3 regions of the Achromobacter sp. CF-sbj1-Ac2-l genome follow, and region 1 is predicted to be linked to each of the others. Evidence: predicted binding sites of a transcription regulator. Region 1 holds the regulator's gene; each other region holds the start of a gene.

What was found. Region 1 encodes LexA, which represses DNA repair genes until DNA is damaged. Its sites were predicted from a motif close to ACTGTATNNNNATACAGT; they were not measured.
Region 2: ACUDCK_RS07290 (PA0069 family radical SAM protein) is a predicted target of LexA. The motif match lies at 2,744-2,761, and genes of this name have one in related genera.
Region 3: recA (recombinase RecA) is a predicted target of LexA. The motif match lies at 3,378-3,395, and genes of this name have one in related genera.

The regions. Positions count from the first base shown of each region.
Region 1 covers NZ_CP199855.1:3,829,761-3,835,011, forward strand. The annotation lists gene uvrB (excinuclease ABC subunit UvrB) at 1-1,332, opposite strand, end outside; gene ACUDCK_RS17320 (amino acid aminotransferase) at 1,410-2,609, shown strand; gene lexA (transcriptional repressor LexA) at 2,766-3,416, shown strand; gene lon (endopeptidase La) at 3,521-5,251, opposite strand, start outside.
Region 2 covers NZ_CP199855.1:1,601,378-1,606,628, forward strand. The annotation lists gene ACUDCK_RS07275 (phosphoadenylyl-sulfate reductase) at 1-265, shown strand, start outside; gene cysD (sulfate adenylyltransferase subunit CysD) at 306-1,214, shown strand; gene ACUDCK_RS07285 (sulfate adenylyltransferase subunit 1) at 1,258-2,556, shown strand; gene ACUDCK_RS07290 (PA0069 family radical SAM protein) at 2,769-4,109, shown strand; gene ACUDCK_RS07295 (hypothetical protein) at 4,182-4,643, shown strand; gene ACUDCK_RS07300 (DMT family transporter) at 4,726-5,251, opposite strand, start outside.
Region 3 covers NZ_CP199855.1:1,710,294-1,715,544, reverse strand. The annotation lists gene metE (5-methyltetrahydropteroyltriglutamate--homocysteine S-methyltransferase) at 1-105, opposite strand, end outside; gene ACUDCK_RS07845 (LysR family transcriptional regulator) at 300-1,217, shown strand; gene recX (recombination regulator RecX) at 1,286-2,023, opposite strand; gene recA (recombinase RecA) at 2,125-3,189, opposite strand; gene ACUDCK_RS07830 (response regulator transcription factor) at 3,570-4,259, shown strand; gene ACUDCK_RS07825 (sensor histidine kinase) at 4,375-5,251, shown strand, end outside.

The DNA.
Region 1 (5,251 bases):
CTCCTTTTCGTACGCCGCGGGCGTGGCCGACACGAACACGCACTGGCGCATGCGCGCCTCGAATTCCTCGAGCTTGAGCGGCCGGTTGTCCAGCGCCGACGGCAGCCGGAAGCCATACTGCACCAGGGTTTCCTTGCGCGAGCGGTCACCCCGGTACATGGCGCTGAGCTGGCCGATGGTGACGTGGCTCTCGTCGATGAACATCAGCGCATCGGCGGGCAGATAGTCGATCAGCGTGGGCGGCGGCTCCCCCGGCGCGGCGCCGGACAAGTGGCGCGAGTAGTTCTCGATGCCCTTGCAGAAACCCAGTTCCTGCAGCATTTCCAGGTCGAAGCGGGTGCGTTGCTCAAGCCGCTGGGCCTCGACCAGGTGGCCGTCGTCGACGAAGCGCTTGGTGCGTTCGCGCAACTCCTCCTTGATAGTCTCGATGGCGCGCAGCACCGTATCCCGCGGCGTGACGTAGTGCGAGCCGGGGTAGACGGTGAAGCGCGGCAGCTTCTGGCGGATGCGGCCGGTCAGCGGATCGAACAGCTCGAGGCTTTCGATTTCGTCGTCGAACAGTGTCAGGCGCAGCGCCAGCTCGGCGCTTTCCGCCGGGAAGATGTCGATGGTCTCGCCGCGCACGCGGAACACGCCGCGCGTGAATTCGGCGTCGTTGCGGGTGTACTGCATGGCCACCAGCCGCGCCAGGATCTCGCGCCTCGAGATCTGGTCGCCGGCGCGCAGGATCAGCACCATCGCGTGGTAGTCGCCGGGGTTGCCGATACCGTAGATGCACGACACGGTGCCAACGATGATGGTGTCGCGCCGTTCCAGCAGGCTCTTGGTGGCCGACAGGCGCATCTGCTCGATGTGCTCGTTGATCGACGAGTCCTTTTCGATGAACAGGTCGCGCGTCGGCACATAGGCCTCGGGCTGGTAGTAGTCGTAGTACGAGACGAAGTACTCCACCGCGTTCTTGGGAAAGAACTCGCGCATTTCCGCGTACAACTGCGCGGCCAGCGTCTTGTTGGGCGCCAGCACCAGCGCCGGCCGCCCCAACTGGGCGATGACGTTGGCCATGGTGTAGGTCTTGCCCGAGCCGGTCACGCCCAGCAGGGTCTGGTACATCAGGCCGTCCTGCACGCCCTGGACCAATCCTTCGATGGCGCCCGGCTGGTCGCCGGCGGGCGGATAGGGTTGGTAGAGGTGGAACGGGCTGCCGGGGTAATCGACGTACCCCGGGCCAGGGGCCGCCGCGACAGCGCCAGGGGCCACATCGGCCGCCCCGTCAGTGACGGAGCCAACGGCTGCGGCACCCGCCGCGCTCGGGTCTATTGCGCTCTTAGGCATGCTAGACTGTTCCCAGGGTAAACCCCCCATTATCCACAGCACTTCCGACTGCGTCCACTCACCCTCAGCAGAGTCCCATGAGCACCCTTTTCGATTCCGTCGAACTCGCGCCGCGCGACCCCATTCTTGGTCTGAACGAACAATACAACGCGGACACCCGCCCCGGTAAAGTCAATCTGGGCGTGGGCGTGTACTACGACGACCAGGGTCGCATTCCCCTGCTGGGCGCCGTGCGCAAGGCGGAAATCGCCCGCATCGAGGCCGCCGCCGCCCGCGGCTACCTGCCGATCGAAGGCATCGCCGGCTACAACCAGGGCGCGCAAGCCCTGCTGATCGGCAAGGATTCCCCGCTGGCCGCTGCCGGCCGCGTCCTGACCACCCAGGCCCTGGGCGGCACCGGCGCGCTCAAGATCGGCGCCGACTTCCTGCGCCAGTTGCTGCCGACCTCCAAGGTCCTGATCAGCGATCCGAGCTGGGAAAACCACCGCGCGCTGTTCGAACGCGCCGGTTTCGAAGTCGGCACCTACGCCTACTACGATGCCGCCACCCGCGGCCTGAACTTCGACGGCATGCTGGCCGCCCTGAAGGCCGCGCCGGCCAACACCGTGGTCGTGCTGCACGCCTGCTGCCACAACCCCACCGGCGTCGACCCGACCTTCGACCAATGGAAGCAGATCGCCGCGGTCGTCAAGGAAAACAAGCTGGTGCCGTTCCTGGACATCGCCTACCAGGGCTTCGGCGAAGGCCTGCGTGAAGACGCCGCGGTCGTGCGCCTGTTCGCCGACCTCGACCTGACCATGTTCATCAGCTCGTCGTTCTCGAAGTCGTTCTCGCTGTACGGCGAGCGCGTCGGCGCCCTGACGGTCGTGGCCGGCAGCAAGGACGAAGCCACCCGCGTGCTGAGCCAGCTCAAGCGCGTCATCCGCACCAATTACTCCAATCCGCCCACCCACGGCGGCACGATCGTCTCCACCGTGCTGAACTCGCCCGAGCTGTTCGCCATGTGGGAAGAGGAACTCGGCGCCATGCGCGACCGCATCCGCCTGATGCGCAAGCAGTTGGTCGAGAAGATCAAGGAACACGGCGGCAAGCAGGACTTCAGCTTCGTGCTGCAGCAGCGCGGCATGTTCTCGTACTCGGGCCTGACCTCGGCCCAGGTCGACCGCCTGCGCGAAGAGCACGGCGTCTACGCCGTCTCCAGCGGCCGCATCTGCGTTGCCGCGCTCAACAGCGGCAACATCGACCAGGTGGCCAAGGGCATCGCCGCGGTACTGTAAGACGCGCCGACAGCGGCACCTCCAAACGGGACCTGCGGGTCCCGTTTTTATTGCCTGTCACAAAACCGCGTTGGATCAACGCTTGCATTTTTGCGTTATGTCCCCCAGAATGCCGCTGTATATATGTACAGTCCGACTCACAAACGGATCACCGCCATGGCCAGCAAACTCACTGATCGTCAACAGCAAATCCTGGACCTCATCCGGCAGACCGTCGCGCGTACCGGCTTTCCGCCCACCCGCGCCGAGATCGCCCAGGCCCTGGGTTTCCGCTCGCCCAATGCGGCCGAAGACCATCTGAAGGCCCTGGCCCGCAAGGGCGCCATCGAGCTCACCGCCGGCGCCTCCCGCGGCATCCGCCTGAAGGACAACTCGCCGACACCGTCGCAGGCGCCCTTGCCCCTGCCCGGCCTGGCGCAGCTACTGCTGCCGCTGGTGGGGCGCGTGGCGGCAGGCAGCCCGATCCTGGCCGCGGAACATGTCGAGCGCGAGATCGGCGTCGATACCAGCCTGTTCGCGCAGACGCCCGATTACCTGCTCAAGGTGCGCGGCATGAGCATGCGCGACGCCGGCATCCTCGAAGGCGACCTGCTGGCCGTCAAGAAGGCTTCCGAGGCTCGCAATGGCCAGATCGTGGTCGCGCGGCTCGGCGACGACGTCACCGTCAAGCGCCTGCAACGCCAGAACGGCCGCATCGAACTGCTGCCCGAGAATCCGGACTTCAGCGTCATCGTGGTCGAGGCCGACCAGGAATTCGCGCTGGAAGGCATCGCGGTCGGGTTGATCCGCCCGCACACGCTGCACTGACCCACTGCTTCCGATCCGGCGCCACGGACGCGCCAAAAAAGAAACCCCGCTTGCGCGGGGTTTCTTTTTGCGAGCACCCCTCGCGGGGCGCCTCGGGCCAGGCATCAGTGCTTGAGCACCGGATCCGTCGAACCCGGCTCGGCCGGCTTGGCGACCAGCGGCTCCTTGACCGCTTCGTCTTCAGCCAGCGGCTCCGGCAGGCGTTCCAGGGCCAGTTCCAGCACCTTGTCGATCCAGCGGACCGGCACGATCTCGAGATGGTTCTTGACGTTGTCCGGGATCTCCGCCAAATCCTTGACGTTTTCTTCCGGGATCAAGACCGTCTTGATACCACCGCGATGGGCGGCCAGCAGCTTTTCCTTCAGGCCGCCGATCGGCAGGACTTCGCCACGCAGCGTGATCTCGCCGGTCATGGCGACGTCGGCGCGCACCGGGATGCGCGACAGGGCCGACACCATGGCCGTGGTGATCGCGATACCGGCGGACGGACCGTCCTTGGGCGTCGCGCCTTCCGGCACGTGCACGTGCATGTCGTGCTTCTCGAACACGCTGTCGGCAAAGCCCAGGCGACGCGCCCGCGAGCGCACCACCGTGCGGGCCGCCTCGACCGATTCCTTCATCACGTCGCCCAGCGAACCGGTGCGTTGGATCACGCCCTTGCCAGGCATGTCCGCCACTTCGATCGTGAGCAGGTCGCCACCGACTTCCGTCCAGGCCAGGCCGGTCACCTGACCGATCTGGTTTTCCTTTTCGGCCATGCCGAAGGTGTAGCGGCGCACGCCGAGGTAGTCGCTGAGGTTCTCGCCCGTGACGTTGACCGGCTTGAGTTCGAAGGTCTTGCCTTCGGCCTTGGCGCGGTCGCTCTGGGTGAGCAACTGCTTGATCACCTTGCGGCAGATCTTGCCCACTTCGCGCTCGAGCGCGCGCACGCCGGCTTCGCGGGTGTAGTAGCGCACGATGTCGCGCAGCGCGCTGTCATCGACGGTCAGCTCGGTATCCTTGACGCCGTTGTTCTTCATCAGCTTGGGCAGCAGATGGTCGCGGGCGATGTGGATCTTTTCTTCCTCGGTGTAGCCCGACAGGCGGATCACTTCCATCCGGTCCAGCAGGGCCGGCGGAATGTTCAGCGTGTTGCTGGTGGCCACGAACATGACGTCCGACAGGTCGAAGTCCACTTCGATGTAGTGGTCCTGGAACGTGTGGTTCTGTTCCGGGTCCAGCACTTCGAGCAGCGCCGACGAGGGATCGCCGCGGAAATCCATGCCCAGCTTGTCGATTTCATCGAGCAGGAACAGGGGATTGCGCACGCCGACCTTCGACATGTTCTGGACGATCTTGCCGGGCATCGAGCCGATGTACGTACGGCGGTGGCCACGGATCTCGGCCTCGTCGCGCACGCCGCCCAGGGCCATGCGCACGAACTTGCGGTTCGTGGCCTTGGCGATGGACTGGCCCAGCGAGGTCTTGCCGACCCCGGGAGGACCGACCAGGCACAGGATCGGCGCCTTGACCTTGTCCACGCGCTGCTGCACGGCGAGATATTCGAGGATGCGTTCCTTCACCTTCTCCAGGCCGTAGTGGTCGTTGTCGAGCACCGTTTCGGCGTTGGCGATGGAGTTGTTGATCTTGCTCTTTTTCCTCCAGGGGAGGTTGATGAGCGTATCGATGTAGTTGCGCACCACGGTGGCTTCGGCCGACATGGGCGACATGAGCTTGAGCTTCTTGAGCTCGGCATCGGCCTTCTTGCGCGCCTCCTTGGGCATGTGCGCGGCGATGATCTTCTTTTCGAGCTCCTCGATGTCGGCGCCCTCTTCGCCCTCGCCCAACTCCTTCTG
Region 2 (5,251 bases), 2.2 Mb from region 1:
CTTCGGCCTCTACAAGTTCAACCCGCTGGCCGAATGGAGCGAAGAGGATGTCTGGGGCGTGATCCGCGGCCTGGGCATCCCCTACAACCCGCTGCACGACCAGGGCTATCCGTCCATCGGCTGTGAGCCCTGTACCCGCGCCATCCGCCCGGGCGAAGACCTGCGGGCCGGGCGCTGGTGGTGGGAGTCGTCGGACTCCAAGGAATGCGGCCTGCACGCAGGCAACCGGGTCATTGGCATCGTCGCGGAAAACACGCGCGCCTGACGCCCATCACGTATCAAGAATTCGTTTTAGGGGAATACCTATGTCCGCAGTGATTCAACGCAGCCACCTGGACTGGCTGGAATCGGAAGCCATTTTCATCATGCGCGAGGTGGCGGCCGAGAGCGAGAAGCCCGTGCTGCTGTTCTCGGGCGGCAAGGATTCGGTGGTGCTGCTGCGCCTGGCCGAAAAGGCCTTCCGGCCGGGGCGCTTTCCGTTCCCGCTGATGCACATCGACACCGGCCACAACTTCGACGAGGTCATCGCCTTCCGCGATGCTCGCGCGGCCGAGTTGGGCGAGACCCTGATCGTGCGCAGCGTGGAAGACTCGATCAAGCGCGGCAGCGTGGTGCTGCGGCGCGAGACCGACTCGCGCAATGCGGCGCAGGCCGTGACGCTGCTGGAGGCGATCGAGGAGTTCGGCTTCGACGCCTGCATCGGCGGAGCCCGCCGCGACGAGGAAAAGGCGCGCGCCAAGGAGCGCATCTTCTCGTTCCGCGACGAGTTCGGCCAGTGGGACCCCAAGGCCCAGCGCCCGGAACTGTGGAACCTGTTCAACACCAAGGTGCACCGCGGCGAGAACATGCGGGTGTTCCCGATCTCCAACTGGACCGAGCTGGACGTCTGGCAGTACATCCAGCGCGAACGGCTGGCGCTGCCGTCGATCTACTTCAGCCACGAGCGCGAGGTGGTGCGGCGCAAGGGCCTGCTGGTGCCGGTCACGCGCCTGACGCCGCCGCAGGACGGCGACACGGTCGAGCGCCTGTCGGTGCGTTTCCGCACCGTGGGCGATATCTCCTGCACCTGCCCGGTGGCCTCGGATGCCGCCGATACCGCCGCCATCATCGCCGAGACCGCGGTGACCGATATCACCGAGCGCGGCGCCACGCGCATGGACGACCAGACTTCCGAGGCCTCGATGGAGCGCCGCAAGAAGGAAGGCTATTTCTGATCGCACGAGTGGCCGGCGCCTGGCCGGCCGACAGGGGACGCATATGAACGCAGTAAACGATTCTTTTCTTTCGGGCGCCGACTCGGGCGTGCTGCGCCTGATCACCGCGGGATCGGTGGACGACGGCAAGTCGACGCTGATCGGCCGCCTGCTGTATGACAGCAAGGGCGTGTTCGCCGACCAGCTCGACGCCATCTCGCGCGCCAAGTACAAGCGCGTGGCCGAGGGCGGCATCGACTTCTCCCTGCTCACGGATGGCCTGGAGGCCGAGCGCGAGCAGGGCATCACCATCGACGTGGCCTATCGCTATTTCTCGACCCCGGCGCGCAAGTTCATCATCGCCGACGCGCCCGGCCACGAGCAGTACACCCGCAACATGGTGACCGGCGCATCGACCGCCGACGTGGCCGTGATCCTGATCGACGCCACCCGCGCCGCCGATGGCAAGCTGCTGCCGCAGACCAAGCGCCACAGCACCATCGCCCGCCTGCTGGGCATCCGCCACATCGTGGTGGCCGTCAACAAGATGGACCTGGTGGATTGGGACCCGGCCGTGTTCGAGCGTATCCGCGCCGCCTATGCCGACCTGGCGGGCAAGCTCGGCATCGCTCACTTCGACGCGCTGCCGTTGTCGGCGCTGAACGGCGACAACGTGGTGACGCGGTCGGACAAGACGCCTTGGTACTCGGGGCAACCGCTGCTGACGTTGCTGGAGTCGCTGGATCTGAGCGGCGACGGCGGCGCGGGTCCGCTGCGCTTTCCGGTGCAGTGGGTGGCGCGCCACGATGGCAATCGCAAGGACGATTTCCGCGGCTATGCCGGCCGCATCGCCAGCGGCGTGCTGCGTCCCGGCGACGAGATCGCGGTGCAGCCGTCGGGCGTGACCGCGCGCGTGCAGGAAGTGCGGTTGTTCGATCGGGCACTCGATGAAGCGGTGGCGGGCGACTCGGTCACGCTGGTGCTGGACCGCGACGTCGATGTCTCGCGCGGCGACGTGATCGTGCACGCGGCGGCGCCGGCGCAGGTCGCGCGCGAATTCGAGGCGGAGCTGTGCTGGCTCGATGCGCAGGCGCTCAACCCCGCGCGCAAGTATCTGCTCAAGCATGGCACGCGACTGACGTCGGCGAAGATCCGCGCGGTGCTCTCGCATCGCGACATCCACGAACTGCAGGAAGTGGAGAACACCGAAGGCACGCTGCGCATGAACGACATCGGTCGCGTTGCATTCACCACGCGCGAGTCGTTGGCGGTCGATCGATACGCCGATGTGCCCGCCACCGGCGCCTTCATCCTGATCGACGAAGCCACGCATCAGACCGCGGCGGCAGGCATGCTTCGGTAAACCGCAAGTCGGGGCGGGAAGGGCCCGCCCCGCACCGGTTTTTGGGTGTTGTTTTTATTCCAAACCCAATGCCGGCGCGGGTTTCCGGGCGATATCGCAACATGAAATCGAATTGTCCGGACGCCGTCTTCGTCTTGCGGTAAAGTGGGGCTGTCTTACGAAAAGGCTTTTGGTGCTTGTCAAAACCACTGTGTTTTTGTACAGTTGTTTTCATGGCACGCACCGATCATTCTTTTCCCGCCGGTTCTGGGTCCCCGGCTGCCGCCCCCGCCGCCTTGCGCGGTCGGGGTGCGGTTACTAATGTTCGGCATCGCTTCCAGAAAGACGATCGCGTGCAAGTCGACGATGGCTGGTCCGCTTCGGGCCTCCCGGCCGATTTCGTTGATGCCGTCCCCAATACTTCCGTCATCCCCATCCTGCCCGATGTCCGCCGGGCGCCTGCGGCCCCCAAGACCACCGTCACCGCCGAAGAAGCCCGCAAGATCCTGTCGCGCAACGATTCGCCCGACATCCCCTTCGACGTGGCCGTCAATCCCTACCGTGGCTGCGAGCATGGCTGCGTCTATTGCTACGCCCGTCCCACCCATTCCTACCTGGGCTATTCCCCCGGCCTCGATTTCGAGACGCGGCTGGTGGCCAAGGCCAACGCCGTAGAGGCGCTGCGGGCGGAAATCAGCCGTCCTGGCTACAAGCCGTCGCCCATCAACATCGGATCGGCCACCGACGCCTACCAGCCCATCGAGCGCGACTGGCGCCTGACGCGCGGCATGCTCGAGCTGATGCTCGAGACCCGCCACCCCCTCACCATCGTCACCAAGAACGCCCTGGTGGCGCGCGACCTCGACCTCCTGGCGGCGTTGGCCGAACAGAACCTCGTGGTCGTCTACATGAGCATCACCACGCTGGACGCCGACATGGCCCGCACGCTCGAGCCGCGCGCCGCGGCGCCGTGGCGCCGCCTGGAGGCCGTGCGCAGCCTGACCGCCGCCGGCGTGCCGGTCGGCGTGCTGGTGGCGCCCGTGATCCCCTTCATCAACGATGACGCCATGGAACACATCCTGCAGGAGTCCAAGGCGGCCGGTGCGCACTACGCCAGCTACACCGTCATCCGCCTGCCCTGGGAAGTCAAAACGCTGTTCGAGGACTGGCTCAACGCCCATTTCCCCGACCGTGCGCAGCGCGTGCTCCACCGTATCGAAGACCTGCGCAACGGCCGCCGCAACGATCCCAACTTCGGTTCGCGCATGCGGGGCACCGGCATCTGGGCCGACCTGCTGCGCCAGCGCTTCGCCGTGGCCACCCGCAAGCTTGGCCTGAACCGCCACCGGCTTGCCCTCGACTGCGACCGTTTCCTGGCCCCGGCGCCCGCCGGTGGTTCGGCCGCCTTGTTCCCGCCAGCCGCTGCCGGCGCTCCCGTTTTCCCATCCCCGGCTGACGCGAAAGCGTCTTCAGGGGTCCCTTTTGCCAGTGCCTTGCCGGTTGCCGGCGCCTACGGGCGCGGCGCGCGCCAGTTGCGCGCGATGGTCGCCGGGCAGTTGTCGTTGTTCGATTGACCCACGGCCCAGCCTTGGGTCGCCGCCGCGGCGTGTCGCCGCGGTTCTTGATCGCGTTATTAGGAGTTCCTCATGAACACCGCTCAGCTTTCCGTCCTGCCGGATGATCTCGCCGTTGTTTCCCTGACGCCGCTGCGCCGTGCGGCGCAACGCGCCCGCGCCATCTATGCGCGCTTCGCGGGGCTGGCCATGCCCGGGTCGGCCACGCCGGCGAGCAGCCATGCGAGGGGCGCCGTATCCATCGATCTTGCGGTGCCCGCCGCTGACGGCGTGGCGACGCCCGCGGAAGTCGAGCCGCGCAAGCGGGCGGGCACGCTGCCCGGCCGGTGGCCGTTTCCGCCGGCGGCGGTCGACGCCCTGCCGGTCGGCAACGTCGTCCAGGCGCCCCGCGAGCGCAGCCTGGGCAACGCCACGGTCGAACCGGTGTCGGATCAGGTCAGCGTGAAAAGCATGGTCGTGGACGTGGTGCTGGTGCTGGCGTGGGGCGCGATGATTCCCGCCCTCATGTGGTTGGGCGTGGCCGGCGGCTTTTGAGAGCAGGCCGGCGCCGGAGTCCGAAACCGGCAGGATGGCTGCACGGAAGGTGGCGCCGGTTCCAGCACCGGGCCGGGGCTTTTCAGGTCGAGCCCAGCAGCACGACGCCCGCCAGGATCGACAGGCAGCCCGCAAGACGGCCGGGGCCGACTTTCTCGCGCAGCAGGAACATGCCTGCCAGCGTGCCCAGCATCATCGACATTTCCCGCGCCGGCGCCACCAGGCTCAGCGGCGCGCCATTGCGCAGCGCATACAGCACCAGGATGTAGCCCAGTGGCGACAACAGTCCCACCGCCAGGGCCAGATGCCAGTGGCCGCGCATCAGTTCCCACGCCTGCGCGCGGCGCTTTACCATGTGCGGGGTCATCATCGCCGTGCGGGTGACACAGGTGAACCAGTCGAACAGCACCGGGCTGATCAGCAGCACCTTGACGCCATAGGCATCCACCACGGTGTAGGCGGCGATGAACAGGCCGATCACCATGCCCCAGCGCACGCCCACCCAGGCCTGCGCGTTGCGGAAGATCGCCAGCCGTCCCTGGGTGGCGATCAGCAGCACCCCGATCACCACGCAGAGCATGCCGGCAATGCCGGTGGCGGTGGCCGGT
Region 3 (5,251 bases), 2.1 Mb from region 1:
CAGCGCTTCGCCGGTCTGCTTGCCCGCCCAGTAGGCTTCGACAGCGCGCTTCAGTTCCCGCTGGGCACCAATGCGGGGGAACCCCAAATTATGAATCGTAGTCATGGCAATCCCGTCGTCAGACAAAATTTGTTCAAGTGCCAGCCATTCTGACGCCAAAGCAAAATGAATCAAAATCAATGTCTACATTTATAAGATGAAAAAACCTCATATAATGTGAGCACACTCCCTCCGGGGCTGGCAGTCCCGGCCGCGGATCGCCACGCCCTTCACACCCTCATCCTCGCCGTTGCCGCCCCATGCTGGAAATCCGCCATCTCGAAACGCTGACCGCCATCCGTGAAGGCGGCAGCCTGCAGGAAGCCGCCGACCGCCTGCACCTGACCCAGTCAGCCCTGTCACACCAACTGCGCGATCTGGAGACCCGCCTGGGCACGCCGCTGCTGAACCGCCGCACCCGCCCCGCCCGCCTGACCACCGCGGGCCTGCGCGTGCTGGCGCTGGCCGACGAAGTGCTGCCGCGCATCCGCGCCACCGAGCGCGAATTGCAGCGGCTGGCAGCCGGCCGCACCGGCCGCCTGCACCTGGCCATCGACTGCCATTCCTGCTTTCAGTGGTTGATGCCGGCGCTGGACGCGTTCCGCGCGCAATGGCCGGACGTGGCGCTGGATCTGTCGGCGGCGTTCTCGTTCGCCCCCCTGCCCGCGCTGGTGCGCGGCGATCTGGACCTGGTCATCACGTCCGATCCCCAGCAACTGGACGCCGTCGAATACCTGCCGCTGTTCAAATACGAGCTCGTGCTGGCCGTGTCCGAATCGAATCCGCTGGCCGGCAGCAAGTTCGTCATGCCGGACCAGTTGGCCGACCAGACGCTCATCACCTATCCGGTGGACAGGCAGCGCCTGGACATTTTCACGGCATTCCTGGATCCCGCCGATGTCGAACCCGCCGCGATCCGCAAGGCCGAACTCACGCCCATCATCGCGCAACTGGTGGCCAGCAATCGCGGCGTCGCGGCCCTGCCCAACTGGGCCCTGACCGAATACATGAACCAGGGTTGGCTGCGCCTGTGCCGCCTCGGCCCGCAGGGTGTGTGGCGAACGCTGTACGCGACGGTGCGCAGCGAAGATACCGACGCTTCGTACATCGACGAATTCCTGACGCTGACGCGCGACGTTTGTTTCAAAACGCTCAGCGGCATCAAGTCGGCAAAATAAGCGCGGCAGAAAAACAGGCGCGGCGGCCGGCGCATGCCGGCGCGCGCCGCGCCAAGCACGCGGCCGACTCAGTCGTCGTCGCCCGCCCCCAGGATGCGACGGATGACGTCATGCGCAAAGCCGCGGCTGGCCAGGAAGCGCGCCTGCTTGGCATAGGCGGCGCGGTCCTCGGGCCTGGCGCCGAAGCGTTTCTGCCAGACCTCGAGCGCGCGCTCGTATTCGGTGGCGCGCAATTGCTCGCGCAGCTCGGACACCTGGGCATCATCCACGCCGTGCTGGCGCAATTCCTGCACGATGCGGGCCGCCCCCTGGCGCGAGGCGCGGCGATGCACCAGGCTTTGCGCAAACCGCTCGGTCGACAGCCAGCCTTCCTTTTCCAGCGCGTCCAGCACGCGCTGGACCTCATCGGGGTCTTCGGCATGGGGCGCGAGTTTGCGCGCCAGCTCATCGCGGGCATGCTCGCGCCGCGACAGATAACCCACCGCGCGCATTTTCAGCGAGGGCCCCTTGGGGGGCGTGCGGGGCTTGTCTTCGGATGTCCGCGCCCCCTCGTCCGTGCCATCGCCGTCACCGTCCTTGCCACGCCGGCCGCGTCCGCTGGCCGCGCGCCGTTCGGAGCTGCGCTGCCACTGCGACGCCTGGGCGCTCGCGCCCTCTGGATCCTGGCCCGACGCCGCGGCGGATTCGGCCGCCCGCCGCAGGTCGGACGTGCGGCGCAGCCCCTCGGGCTTGGCCACGGTCTCGAATTCATCGTCCAGCCTGGCGCGCAGGCGATCAGCGGACGTGACGGGCGGTTTCCAGCTCATGCGCTTCCTCTATGTGCCAGCGGCAGGCCTCCCGGGACGGGAGCCTGCCGCTGGCGGCCGGACTGGCGAGCCCGGCGCTATCCGATGACGCGACGACGCGATTACTCGTCGCTGTCGTCTTCAGCGGTGGGCACGAATTCCGCGGCGCGGCTGACGATGCCCTGGTTCTCACGGACCCGGTTCTCGATCTCGATGGCCAGTTCCTTGTGTTCCTTCAGGTATTCACGGACATTGTCCTTGCCCTGGCCGATGCGGTTGCCGTTGTAGCTGTACCACGCACCCGACTTGTCCACCACGTTGGCGGCCACGCCCAGGTCGATGATTTCACCTTCGCGCGAGATGCCGGCGCCGTACATGATGTCGAACTCGGCCTGCTTGAACGGAGGCGCAACCTTGTTTTTGACGACCTTGACGCGGGTTTCGTTGCCGACGACCTCGTCGCCCTTCTTGATCGAGCCGATGCGGCGGATGTCCAGGCGCACCGAGGCGTAGAACTTGAGCGCGTTGCCGCCGGTGGTGGTTTCGGGGTTGCCGAACATCACGCCGATCTTCATGCGGATCTGGTTGATGAAGATGACCATGCAGTTGGTCTTCTTGATGGTGGCGGTCAGCTTGCGCAGCGCCTGGCTCATCAGGCGAGCCTGCAGGCCGGGCAGCGAATCGCCCATTTCGCCTTCGATTTCGGCCTTGGGCACCAGCGCCGCAACCGAGTCGACCACGATCAGGTCGACGGAGCCCGAGCGCACCAGCGCGTCGGTGATTTCCAGCGCCTGCTCGCCCGTGTCCGGCTGCGAGATCAGCAGATCGGCCAGGTTGACGCCCAGCTTCGAGGCGTACTGCACGTCCAGCGCGTGTTCGGCGTCGACGAAGGCGCAGGTGCCGCCCAGCTTCTGCATTTCGGCCACGACCTGCAGGGTCAGCGTGGTCTTGCCCGAGGATTCCGGACCGTAGATTTCCACCACGCGGCCGCGCGGCAGGCCGCCGACGCCCAGCGCGATGTCCAGGCCCAGCGAGCCGGTCGACACCACCTGGATGTCATGCGAGACCTCGTTGTCGCCGTAGCGCATGATCGAGCCCTTGCCGAACTGCTTTTCGATCTGCGAGAGCGCGGCGGCCAGCGCCTTGGCTTTTTCCGAAGCGGCGGCCTTGGTGGTTTTGTCGTCCATGTAGTGTCCTGTCAGGTCTGGGTCTGTAACGTATCGGGGCGCGGCACGGGGTGTCGGTCAGCGCGCGGGTTGTCGCAAGGGGTGATCGGGCCGTTGCCTGACAGTTGTTGCCAGAAAACTGGCAGTGCAAACTGTGGCGCTCAAGCGTGATCGGTAAAGCGATAGCGCAGATTATGGCATCGGATTGTACTGTACAAAAAACCAGTGTGCCACAGTTTTCCACGTATTCCCTGAGTGGGCAAGCCCGGTGCCGTATGACAGAATCGAGGAAAAAACTGGCGCTATGTCCCCATTGCGCTCCCGGCACGCCGCCCCGGCATCCCACCGAGGGCGGCACGCGTGCGCCGCTCACCCGGCGCCCTTCTTCTTTTCGACTGCCCATGCGCATCCTGATCGCGGAAGACGACAGCATCCTGGCCGACGGCCTGTCACGCTCGTTGCGCCACAACGGTTACGCGGTCGACGCCGTCCGCGACGGCCTGGCGGCCGATTCGGCGCTGGCGGCTCAGGCCTTCGACCTGCTGATCCTCGACCTGGGCCTGCCGCAACTGGCCGGCCTGGAGGTCCTGCGCCGGCTGCGCGCCCGCAATTCCGCCCTGCCCGTGCTGATCCTGACCGCCGCTGACAGTATCGAGCAACGCGTCAAGGGGCTGGACCTGGGCGCCGACGACTACATGGCCAAGCCCTTCGCCCTGTCCGAGCTGGAAGCCCGCGTGCGCGCCCTGACCCGCCGCGGCGCGGGCGGCGGCGCCACGCTGCTCAAGCATGGCCGGCTGGTGTTCGACCAGACCGGGCGCGTGGCCATGGTCGACGACCAGACGCTGGACCTGTCCGCGCGCGAGGTCAGCCTGCTGGAAATCCTGCTGACCCGCAGCGGGCGCATGGTCAGCAAGACCCAACTGGTGGACCACCTGTGCGAATGGGGCGAGGAAGTCAGCACCAATGCCATCGAGGTCTACGTGCACCGCCTGCGCAAGAAACTCGAGCCCAGCGGCGTGAAGATCGTGACGGTGCGCGGCCTGGGCTATTGCCTCGAACGGGACCAGGGTGCGGCCTACCTCGCAAGCTGAATCGCCACAGCCGGAAGCGCTCAACCAGGAAGCGCTGGATGTGATGCAGGCCGGGGCCCGCGGTCCCAGCTTCGCGCCGCCGCAACGCTCGCTCCTGGGCGAGATCCTCGACTGGATGCTGGCGCCCCTGTTCCTGCTGTGGCCGATGAGCGTCGCCATCACCTACGTGGTGGCGCAGAACATCGCCAACGTGCCCTACGACCGCGCGCTGGCCAACAACCTGCACGTGCTGACGCGCCAGGTGCACGCCCAGGATGGCCGCGCGGTGCTGCGGATGACCGACCCGGCGCGCGATGTGCTGCGCGCCGACGAGACCGACAGCGTGTTCTGGCTGGCGCTCGGCAGCCGCGGTGAATACCTGGGCGGCGACCGCGCCCTGCCCCTGCCCGCTTCCGTCGGCCAGCCGCGCCCCGGCGAGGTCCAGTACGAGGACGACACCCTGCGCGGCTTCGGCGTGCGCCTGGCCTTCACCTGGGTCGATCTGAACCTGCCCAATACCCAGCCGGCGCTCTTGATCGTGGCCGAGACGGTCGAAAAGCGCACCCAACTGGCCAACGACATCATCAAGGGCGTGATCATTCCGCAGTTCGTGGTGCTGCCGATCGCGGTGCTGCTGGTATGGTTCGGGTTGTCGCGCGGCGTGGCGCCACTCAATGCGCTGCAGCAGCGGCTGCGGGCGCGCCGGCCGGATGACCTGTCGCCGATCGACGAACGCGCCGCCCCCTCCGAGATCGCCCCGCTGGTCGCGGCCATGAACGACCTGCTCGACAGGCTGTCGGACAACGTCCAGGCGCAGCGCCGCTTCGTCGCCGATGCCGCGCACCAGTTGAAAACCCCGCTGGCGGGCCTGCGCACCCAGGCCGAGCTGGCCCTGCGCGATGCCAGTCCCGAGGAGATGCAGGCCAGCCTGCGCCAGTTGGTGACCGGCTCCGAGCGCGCCACCCGCCTGGTGAACCAGTTGCTGCTGCTGGCGCGGGCCGAAAACCCCAGCG